Regions from separate parts of the Neisseria sp. P0009.S007 genome, predicted to be linked through region 1. Evidence: riboswitches for the same ligand, from Rfam matches in the RefSeq annotation. Region 1 holds a riboswitch; the other holds the start of a gene.
The links. A riboswitch is a leader RNA that binds a small molecule or an ion and turns the genes downstream of it on or off. The one in region 1 is predicted to bind preQ1.
Positions count from the first base shown of each region.

Region 1 (4,174 bases):
ATTGATATTGATGGCGGCGGTATCCGTTCCCTCAACTATGATCCTGTGTTGAAAACCTACGTGATTGCCAATGAAGTGAAGGATGAGAATGGACAGAAATTCTCACAACTGTGGACTTGGAGCGGTAACCCGACCGATGAACAGCAAAAAATCTCTCTGCCTAATCTGCAACACATCACCAACGTTGAAGCTGTTGATTCGATTACCGTTAACGGCAAGCCTCAAATGATTCTAATGGGTGACGAAGGTAATGCTTCGCAGAAAATTACTGCCAAGTATATGTTGGTAGATTACAGTCAACTGGGTAAACAGTAAGTGATCTTCGCTGACGGATAAAAGGCCGTCTGAAACCGATAGTTTATGGTTTCAGACGGCCTTCAAGCCATTGATGACACGTTTGTAGCAGGTATAAACCAATGCCGCGCAGGCCAGCCACATAAGGATATAGAAAGTCGGATGGAAGCTGCCGGCGATTGCATACCATACTGCCAATGCACCGATAAAGAATGCACGGTCGCTTTTGCCGAATGGCCCGTCATAACGCCGGCCGTTACCATGAACTTGCCCCAAAACGCCGCAAAACTCAGTCATTGCCGCCAGCCAAATAAACAGGGCAATTTGTACGCCGCCGAAGGGTGCGATAAAGGCAAAAGGCAAATACAAAGCAGCATCGGCGGCAATATCGGTGATTTCATTCAAATAACCGCCCAATGCCGATTGTTGGCCGAACTCCCGTGCCAGCATACCGTCCATCGCATTCAGTGCCATGCGGACAAACAACCAGATCGGCAAAAGCCAGAATAATGTGGATACACCTGCAAACAATGCTAAAAGCAAACCGAGCAAAATGGAAACGGCGCAGGCAAACAGGGTTACCTGATTGGCAGTAATGCCTTTTTGATACAGTCTCTTAACGATGGGGCGCAACAGGTTTTGGAATTTTGGTTTCAGGGCGTAGATACTCATCATTATGCAGAATAAAAGAAAATGAAGTGCCGTGATTATAGACGAAATCCGTTATAATCCGTCAATCTTCGAATCACGCGGTTCGCAAACCTCCCGCGTTAACAAAACTAGGAATTTACAATGGAAAAACAGCAAGCCCTTGTTATTTTTTCGGGCGGGCAGGATTCAACGACCTGCCTGATTCAGGCAATTCAAACCTATGGCCGTGAAAATGTGCAGGCCATCACTTTTCAATATGGACAACGCCACGCCATCGAATTGGAGCGCGCGCGTTGGATTGCCCAAGATTTAGGCGTGAAGCAGACCGTACTTGATTTGAGCCTGATACAACAGATTACGCATAACGCGTTGATGGATGATACGGCATCCATTGAAACAGCTTCAGACGGCCTGCCCAATACATTTGTAGATGGACGCAATGCTTTGTTTTTGCTTTACGCCGCCATTTACGCCAAAGGGCAGGGGATACGCCATATCATTGCCGGCGTATGCGAAACCGACTTTTCCGGTTATCCCGACTGTCGCGATGTGTTCGTCAAGTCGATGAATGTTACGCTGAATCTGGCTATGGATTACGCTTTTCAAATCCACACGCCCTTGATGTATTTAACCAAAGCGCAAACTTGGGCATTGGCGGATGAAATGGGTGTGTTGGATTATATTCGCGAGCATACGCATACCTGTTATAACGGCGTGGTCGGTGGTTGTCATGAATGCCCGAGCTGTATTTTACGCGAGCGTGGTTTGTCAGAATATTTGGAAAGCAAAAAGGCCGTCTGAATTAAGAGAGACATAATATTTCCAATATCCAGTTGTACGAAAAGGCCGTCTGAAAAATTCATTTCAGACGGTCTTTGGCTATGTATTTTGTTCTGCTTAGAACAGCAAATCTGCCGGTTCGCTGCTTGCCGGAGCATCTTTTACAGGCGCAGAGGCCGAGGCAGTAGCCGGTTCGGAAGCGGCTTTAGGCGCGGAAGCAGGCGTCTCGGCAGGAGTGGTTGCCGGTTTGGCAGCAGGTTTTGCCGGTTTCACCGGAGTCGGACGAACGCTTTGTTTCGGTTCGGATGCTGCTTTGTTTGTATCGTCGGTAGCATCGACTTCGATTTCAGTACCTTGAGGCAATACCACATCTTTAGCAGGAGCCGGTTTCGGCATGACTTTGGGTTTGCTGTAAGCATCCGTGCCGCTGGTCCATGCCAAAGATTTTAAAGGCGATTTGAGTTTCACGCCTTTGGCGCAGGTCAGACAGTTTGCCGCACCGGTGCGTCCTTTCAGGATTGCATCCACACGCGCTGCAGGAATGGTTTTGCCGTGCGCTTTTGCCCAAGCGGCAATGCTTTTTTTCAGGGCAGCCGTATCAAGGTTTTTCTTGTCGTATGGGTCACGATAGGCAGCCAGCCACAAGTTTTGGTTGGCATCTTCGTTCAGGCTCGCCATTTGGTAGATAACGGAGGCAGGAGAACCTGTTGCGATGGTTTTGGCAAATTCCAATGCGTCAGGCGATTTCATGCGCACGCAACCATGGCTGCGGACTCCGGGCACGCTGGCAGGGGCATTGGTGCCGTGAATGCCCAGGCTTAATTTGGGGTCGCCAAGACGGACGAATACGGGGCCCAGCGGGTTATTTGGGCCGGCCGGTACGCTTTTTACGCCGTCATTGCGTTCTTTTTGGATAGATTTAGGGATGTGCCAAACCGGGTTGTAGGCTTTTGCACCGATTTTATGTTCGCCCAGATTGGTTTGGGTCATGGCTTTGCCGACGGCAACAGGATAAATTTTGCTCAGTTTACCGTTGTCGTAGAGGAACAAACGCTGTTGCGTAATATTGATAACGACGTGTTGTCCGGAAGAGGCGGGGGAGACGTCTGGAATAAGTGTGTTTGCAGCAGCGGCCGAGGTCAGAAGGGCGGCTGTCAGGCCAAGGAATAATTTTTTCATGTCGTCTTTTTTTTGTAGGGATTGAAATGAAAGTTTTTGGCGCATGATACCTGAAACTCTGTGTTTTTGTGAGAAAATATGCGCTTTCGGTATTGGAAGACAGTCAGGCGGCCGGTAAGCGGCTGTCTGACGGAAACGGTATGAGTGTGAAAGAACGGTATCAAGAGGCGGAAGTTTTTTCTTTGGATTATGAGGGCAGGGGTGTTGCCAGAGTCGATGGAAAGACTGTATTCATCGGCGGTGCGCTGCCCGGAGAGCGTGTAACGTTTGCCATTCATAAAGAAAAAAAGCAGTTTGCAGAAGCTCAGGTCGAAACGGTTTTAAAACCTTCTTCCGAACGCATTGAGCCAGCTTGTTGCTATTTTGATACATGTGGCGGCTGTTCGCTTCAACATGTTTCTTTCGGAGCGCAAGTTGCGTTAAAGCAACGGATTTTGGAAGAGCAGTTGGAACGGATAGGTAAGGTCAAGCCGGAAATAATTTTACCTCCTTTATATGGTTACTCCTGGTATTATCGCGATAGAGCGCGTTTAAGTGTTTCGGTGGATAAACAAGGCCGTCTGAACCTCGGTTTTCAGGCCAAAAAAAGCCATGATGTCGTCAATATCCGCCATTGCCATATTTTGCCTAAGCATGTGTCCGATAGATTGCCTGATGTCCGCAATTTGCTGCAAAAGCTGCATGATGACGGTGTAAAAGTGAAATTTGTTGAGTTTTATTGCGGGAAAAATGTGACAGCGCTCAACATTCGTTTCGTAAATCAACCGTTTGGACAAATATTAAGCGAATTGCGTAATTGGTTTGATAAGATATTGTCGGGTGCTGAAAAAGTATGGCAAATATGGCTGCAGGATCATGCCGAGTCCTTGCCGTTTTATCCCGAGAATGTGCCTGCTCTGAACTATAATTTTGCTCAATTTGACGTGGAAATGCCTTACAAGCCGGGTGATTTTACGCAGATTAATGCGCAGCTGAACGAAGTGATGGTGGCAAGGGCGGTCAGGCTTTTAAACCCTCAAAAAGGGGAGAGGATTGCCGATTTGTTTTGCGGTTTGGGCAATTTCAGTTTGCCGTTGGCGAAAAGTGGCGCATCGGTTGTCGGTATTGAAGGCGCCGATTATTTGGTAGATAGGGCAAGGGAAAATGCCCGCCTGAATCGTTGTGCCGAGAATATGACGTTTTCTGTTGCCGACTTGTTCGATACCGATGAAAAGACTGTCGAGTCATGGGGAAAATTTGACAAGATGCTGCTGGATCCGCCGAGAAGCGG
Region 1 is NZ_JBQCVF010000017.1:15,830-20,003, reverse strand. Features, by position in the region: partial or broken gene ACTHS3_RS03435 (hypothetical protein) at 1-315, shown strand, start outside; gene ACTHS3_RS03430 (CDP-alcohol phosphatidyltransferase family protein) at 367-966, opposite strand; PreQ1 riboswitch class I at 1,038-1,083, shown strand; gene queC (7-cyano-7-deazaguanine synthase QueC) at 1,087-1,746, shown strand; gene ACTHS3_RS03420 (L,D-transpeptidase family protein) at 1,843-2,904, opposite strand; gene rlmD (23S rRNA (uracil(1939)-C(5))-methyltransferase RlmD) at 3,045-4,174, shown strand, end outside.

Region 2 (6,589 bases), on a different contig from region 1:
AGAGCAAACGGATGCACAACAAAACCAATATCATCTTACGCCGGATGGGTTCGGCAGAATTGCCCGAAAGCGATATGGATTAATTAAAAAGGCCGTCTGAACATTTCAGACGGCCTTTGTTTTTAGGCTTTCTCTTCCGGCTCCGGTACGTCAAACACTTGGCGCAGGTAAGCAAGGAAGGTGTTGTTGGTGGTCATGGTTTTGCCCGGGGAGTCGGAGAGCTTGGCGACGGATTGTCCGTTACACTCGACGAGCTTCAAGACAATGTTCAAAGGCGTGTGTCCCAAGTCGTTGGTCAGGTTGGTACCGATACCGAAACTGGTTTTGAAACGGTCTTTGAAGTATTGGTGCAACGCCCATGAACGCTCAATATCGAGGCCGTCTGAAAAGGTCAGCATTTTGGTGCGGCTGTCGATTTTGAGTTTTTTGTAATGCTCGTAGGCTTTGTCGCCCCAAACATAAGGATCGCCGCTGTCGTGGCGCAGGCCGTCGAAGAGTTTGGCGAAGTACAGGTCGAAGTCACGCAAGAAGGCATCCATGCCGACTACGTCGGTCAGGGCGATGCCGAGGTCGCCGCGGTATTCGTGTACCCAGCTTTCCAGCGCGGCTTTTTGAAAGTTGCGCAAACGTACGTCCAAGGCTTGGAAGGCTTGGAGGAACTCATGCGCCATGGTACCGATGGGTGTGATGCCGAGTTTTTTGGCCAGATAAACGTTGCTGGTACCGCGCACGATATCGGGAGCAGCTTCCAGCAAGGTGCGGATAACGTGTTCCTGCCATGCAAGGGTGTAGCGGCGGCGTGTGCCGAAATCGGAAATCAGGAACGGCGGATCATTCGGATTTTGAGTGGCCGCAATTTCTTTCAGCTGTTGCGCTTTGGCCTGCAGACGGCGCTCACCCTCTTCGATGACGGCAGGCGTTTCCAAGCGGCGGAAATAGAGTTCGTTGACGATGGCAAGAATGAAAATCTCGAAGAACATCGCCTGTATCATCGGGCCTTCGATGCGGATGTTCAGACGGCCTTGATCATCAGGGCTGACTTGGACGAAGCGGCGTTGGAGTTGAAAAAGTTCGAGATAATCGACAAAATCGCTTTTGATAAAACGCAGGCTGCGCAGATAGTCGAGTTCGTCATGGGTAAAGCGCAGCTGGCACAGGGCGTTGAGCTCGCGTTCCAAGTCTTCTTGAATATCGGCCAGCGGATACACCATCTCTTTGTTGCGGCAGCGGAATTCGTAGAGGCTGTGGGTTTGCGGGAATTGGTGCAACACGACTTGCAGCATGGTGAATTTGTACAGGTCGGTATCAAGCAGGGATTGGATAATGGGCTGATAAGCAGACATAAGTTTTCTCTGAGTAAACGTGGGCGTTGAGGTATCGATTTTAATGGGAAAGGCCGTCTGAAAGAAACCTTATTCAGACGGCCTTTATCTTATTAATCCAGCTGCGCTACGGAAACCGGCAAAGAGCGGATGGTAGACAACATCGTGCTGGCATCTTTTTGCTGTTTGCGGAACGCGGCCATATTGGTCGGGGTCAATTTCGGCGTCGGCAGGGCGACGGTAGTCGGGTTGACCGGCTGGCCGTTGACGCGTGCTTCGTAGTGCAGGTGCGGGCCGGTCGAACGGCCGGTTGTACCGACAAAACCAATCACTTCGCCGGCGCGGACTCTGCCGTCGGCAGGGCTGAACGCGCTCATGTGGCCGTACAGGGTTTCCACACCGTTGGCATGTCGGATCATCACGGTATTGCCGTAGCCGCCTTTCCAACCTTTGAAAATCACTTCGCCGTCGGCAGCAGCCTTAATAGGCGTACCGGTCGGCGCGGCATAGTCGATACCGGTGTGCATACGAACGGTATGCAAAACCGGATGGACACGGTAGCCAAACGGGGAAGAAATGCGCGTGTATGCAACAGGCTCGGTATTAAAGCCTTCTTTTTGTTGCAGGGACTTACCGTTTTGGTCGTAGTAGCTGCCGCTTTCTTCGTCGCCTTTGCCTTGGCTGTAATAATAGGCTTGGTAGGTTTTGCCGTCTTTAACCACTTCAGCCGCCAAAATATCGCCGACCGCCATTTGTTGGCCGCGGAAATACATGCTGTTGTACAAAAGACGCACGGTATCGCCTTCTTTCAAATCGCTCATATTAAACGAGTCGGCAAAGATTTCTTTGAGCTGGATATACACTTCGGAAGGGATTTCGGCACGGAGCATATCGCCGATGGCGGAAGTGCGGATTTGCACAGAACGCAGGGTCGGCATGGTTTTCATGTCGATTTCGGCATTGGAGATGCGCCATTTACCTTTGACTTTTTCCAAAGCCACCAAGTTGCGTTCCAATTCTTCATCAGTAAAGAATTGAACGTCGGTCACTTGGCCTGAAGAATCGATGCGGATGTTGACGGATTGGTTGGTCCGCAGGTTTTTCATGTCGAGGTTGGCATTGTTTTTCGCCATGATTTGCTTGATGTCTTCTTGGTTGACACCCATACGTGTCAAAACGTCTGCCAAAGAGTCGCCGGCTTGGACGGCTTCTTGCGCCCAATAGCTGGATTGATAGGTATTGGTTTCCACATAAACGGCAGGCAGCTCTTCGGAAATACGCTCGACTTTAAAATCGGTTTGTGCAGGTTGAGGGTCGGTAATGGCGTATGCGGTCATGATGCCTGAAGCCGGCAGCAGAAACGCTAAGAGGGTTGCTTTGAATCGAGTGGAATATTTGTTTTTAATCACGCGTTATCCTTAATGGGGCGGTCTGTTTTTGAGGTTTGCAGAATGCCGGCACATCCGGCCTGCTGCGACCGCCTGCTGGTTTAAACAGTTTTGGGGATAAAGGACTTTGAGTCTTTTTTCCGATCTGAAAATCAGGTTTTCATTCGGAATGAATGAGGTCGTGTTTGAGATTGACGTTATTATCAGGGCTATTGTGTTGATTTACACCCTGTTTTTCTGAAATTTACGCCACGCATTTTAGCATGGCAGCCCGTTTTTTCCAAACCGGCCGTCTGAACGGCTCTTTTTGAGTACGTGAGGGCAAGGTTCCGAAACGCATCATTTGTCGCGTAAAATAACGGTTTTTCTATCTATTTGCGCTTATGAAGCTGACCCTCGCCCTCCCCTCACTCAACCGCTTTGCCGACGAATCCGTCCCTGAGCTTGCCTTACCTGCTTTTAACCGTCTTTTGCGTTACGGCACATTACGCAAAGAAACACTCAGGCCGTCTGAATTTTACGGACGCCATTTGTGGGGCGGCAGCCTCATTGCCCAAGTGCAACGTTTACGCCACACAAGCCAAAAACGCACAGCCGCTTTTGCCTCTCCGGTTTGGCAACAGATGGGCATGCACCATGTCAACATTATCAGTGGCGAGTTTATCGGCATCCAAAAAGAGGAGGCGCAACGGTTATGTGCGGACTTGTCGGCGTTTTATCAAGATAAAGATTGGCAATTCGAGCCGCTTTGCGAAAGCATGTGGCTGCTCAGTATGCCGACGATAGAAGATTGGGGGGCGGAATGTGTTTTGGATGTGTGCGGGCAGCCGGAAATGGACGGTCAGGCGCACGGCAAAGATGCGGTGTCTTGGTTGGCCGTGCAGACGGAAATCCAAATGTTTCTCCACTCGCATCCGATTAACCAAGCGCGTGAACAACAAGGATTGCCGGAAATCAACGGTTTGTGGCTGTGGAACGATGCGAACGGCACACAGTCTGCGGATATTGTCGCCTCAGACAGCGCATGGGCGCGTTTTTTAGATACGCCCAAACTCGATGCGCCGTATGATTTGAAGGCTTGGTTTGAGATGGTTCAAGAAACAGGCAGCACAGTTTCAGACGGCCTTATCTTTTTGGACGACTTGGTTTCCACCTTACAGACAGGCGATGTTTGGGCATACAAAGATATTTTGGAAAGCTGGGAAACCCGTTGGTTTTCGCCTTTATGGGACGCACTCGCCTCAGGCCGTCTGAAAACTGTATGCATTACCACAGACGGCGAAAACGGCGGCACGCTGGAAATCGGCCGCCGTTCCAAATGGGCATTTTGGCGCAAAGCTAAAACGTTTAACGGATCGTGGTAAGCGGTTTTAAGCCTCCAACGCCTCCAATTTGGCAGAAATTCTATCCCACACATCCTGCAAAGGAATCGCTTTCAACAAACGTGTCGGATCGTTGGTATCGATACTGTCGGGGTGAGGCAGTTCGGCATAATCGCCGGCATAAATGACTTCGGCCTGCTCGGAATACGGACGCCATTTATCCACCCATGATGCGCCAAACAAAGCGATTTGCGGTTTATCCAAAGCTGCAGCGATGTGCATCGGTGCGGAATCGACACCGACAAACAGCTTGGCGCCCTCAATGGCCGCCGCCAATTCACGCAGGCTCAAACATCCGGACAACACATATACTTTTCTGCCTTCCGGAATATTCAGACGGCCTATAATTTCCTGAAGCATGTATTGTTCGACAGTGTCGGGAGAAGCAGTCAATACGACATTCTGTCCGCTGTTGAGCAGAAGTTGTACGATGGCGGCGTTTTTGCCGTCTTCCCAACATTTGAAATGCCAACGCGCACCCGGGTGCAGTAACACATAATCTTCACCGCTCCACCCCTGCTCACGCAATTTCTGCTGCATGCTTTCCCTTGCATCTTGTGCTACCCAAAGGCGTACCTTCGCATCGGCGACGTCTTCAGGCTGGATAAGCGGCGCAAGGATATTCAATTGGTTTTCAACGATATGATGGCTGGGATCAAGCTCATGGTTGATAAAATCATGACAGAAACGCCACCAAAAACCGTCGCGCTTGATGCAGTCAAAACCCACACTGCAACGGGCGCACAGTTTGGCGATTATTGCCGCGCGCCATTGGTCGGACAGGTTGAAAGCCCAGTCGTAATCGCGCGCCTTCAGCTTAGACAAAAGGTTTTTCTCACACGCCAACTGCTTGAATACGCCTAGCTTCTTCCAATTTCGATCAATGGTCAAAATCTGCGCAATCTGCGGATTATCAGCAATCAGCTGCTCCGTACCGGCATACACCAGCATATCGATTTCGCAATCGGGGAAACGGGTTTTCAGCGCATCGACCACCGGCGTGCTCAAAAGCACATCGCCATGATGGCGCAATTTGATGATCAGAATACGTTTGGGTTGGGCTAAAGACATACAAAACTTTCAGACGGCCTGTTGATTGGCTGCTATTGTAAAGCGGAAAACAGGTTTCATAAAATACAAAACAGGCCGTCTGAAAGCTATCCTGCTGATTCATCGCTATAAAATCCGCACAAGTCATGCAATTTATATTACAATCCGCACCCCGTGGTTCGAAAACCTCCCACATTAAAAAACTAAGGAAACCTCATGTCCCGCAACAACGAAGAGCTGCAAGGCATCTCCCTTTTGGGCAACCAGAAAACCCAATACCCAAGCGAATACGCGCCTGAAATTTTGGAAGCGTTCGACAACAAACATCCAGACAACGACTATTTCGTCAAATTCGTCTGCCCCGAGTTCACCAGCCTCTGCCCGATGACTGGCCAGCCCGACTTTGCCACCATCTACATCCGCTACATCCCCCATATCAAAATGGTGGAAAGCAAATCACTGAAACTCTATCTCTTCAGCTTCCGCAACCACGGCGACTTCCATGAAGACTGCGTCAACATCATCATGAAAGACCTCATCGCCCTGATGGATCCGAAATACATCGAAGTATTCGGCGAATTCACACCGCGCGGCGGCATCGCCATTCATCCGTTTGCCAACTACGGCAAAGCAGGCACAGAGTTTGAAGCTTTGGCACGCAAACGCCTGTTTGAGCACGATGCACAATAATCCTATTCAGACGGCCTAACGCCCTTTTCATTGCAAGACTTCATTTATTGCACAGTCTTGCAAGGCTTCATGCCGTCTGAAAAACTTCCGAAAGATTTCCATGTACGAATTTACTGCCGCACAGCAGAAGAAAGCGCTCTTCTGGCTGGTGCTTTTCCATATTTTTATTATTGCCGCCAGCAACTATCTGGTGCAGTTCCCCTTTCAGATTTTCGGTATTCTTACCACTTGGGGCGCATTTTCCTTCCCCTTTATCTTCCTCGCTACCGACCTGACCGTGCGCATTTTCGGCGCGCCGTTGGCGAGACGGATTATTTTTTGGGTGATGTTCCCCGCCCTTCTGCTCTCTTACGTCTTCTCCGTCCTCTTTCATGACGGCAACTGGACAGGCTGGGCATCTTTGGCCGAATTTAACACCTTCGTCGGCCGCATCGCATTGGCCAGCTTTTCCGCCTATGCGCTCGGGCAAATCCTCGATATTTTCGTGTTCAACAGATTACGCCGTCTGAAATCATGGTGGGCTGCCCCTACTGCTTCCACCGTGGTCGGCAACGCTTTGGACACGCTGGTGTTTTTCGCCGTTGCCTTTTATGCGAGCAACGATGAATTTATGGCGGCAAATTGGCAGGGCATCGCATTTGTCGATTATCTGTTCAAACTTGCCATCTGCACCCTCTTCTTCCTGCCCGCCTACGGCATCGTATTGAGCATCTTGACCAAAAAACTGACTTCCTTAAACGTCCGTCAAGAAATGCCC
Region 2 is NZ_JBQCVF010000016.1:18,236-24,824, reverse strand. Features, by position in the region: gene mtgA (monofunctional biosynthetic peptidoglycan transglycosylase) at 1-83, shown strand, start outside; gene pncB (nicotinate phosphoribosyltransferase) at 123-1,343, opposite strand; gene ACTHS3_RS03310 (M23 family metallopeptidase) at 1,436-2,731, opposite strand; gene ACTHS3_RS03305 (hypothetical protein) at 3,094-4,074, shown strand; gene rfaQ (putative lipopolysaccharide heptosyltransferase III) at 4,081-5,163, opposite strand; PreQ1 riboswitch class I at 5,311-5,355, shown strand; gene queF (preQ(1) synthase) at 5,359-5,832, shown strand; gene ACTHS3_RS03290 (7-cyano-7-deazaguanine/7-aminomethyl-7-deazaguanine transporter) at 5,933-6,589, shown strand, end outside.
Region 2: another riboswitch for preQ1. It lies ahead of queF (preQ(1) synthase); the one in region 1 lies ahead of queC (7-cyano-7-deazaguanine synthase QueC).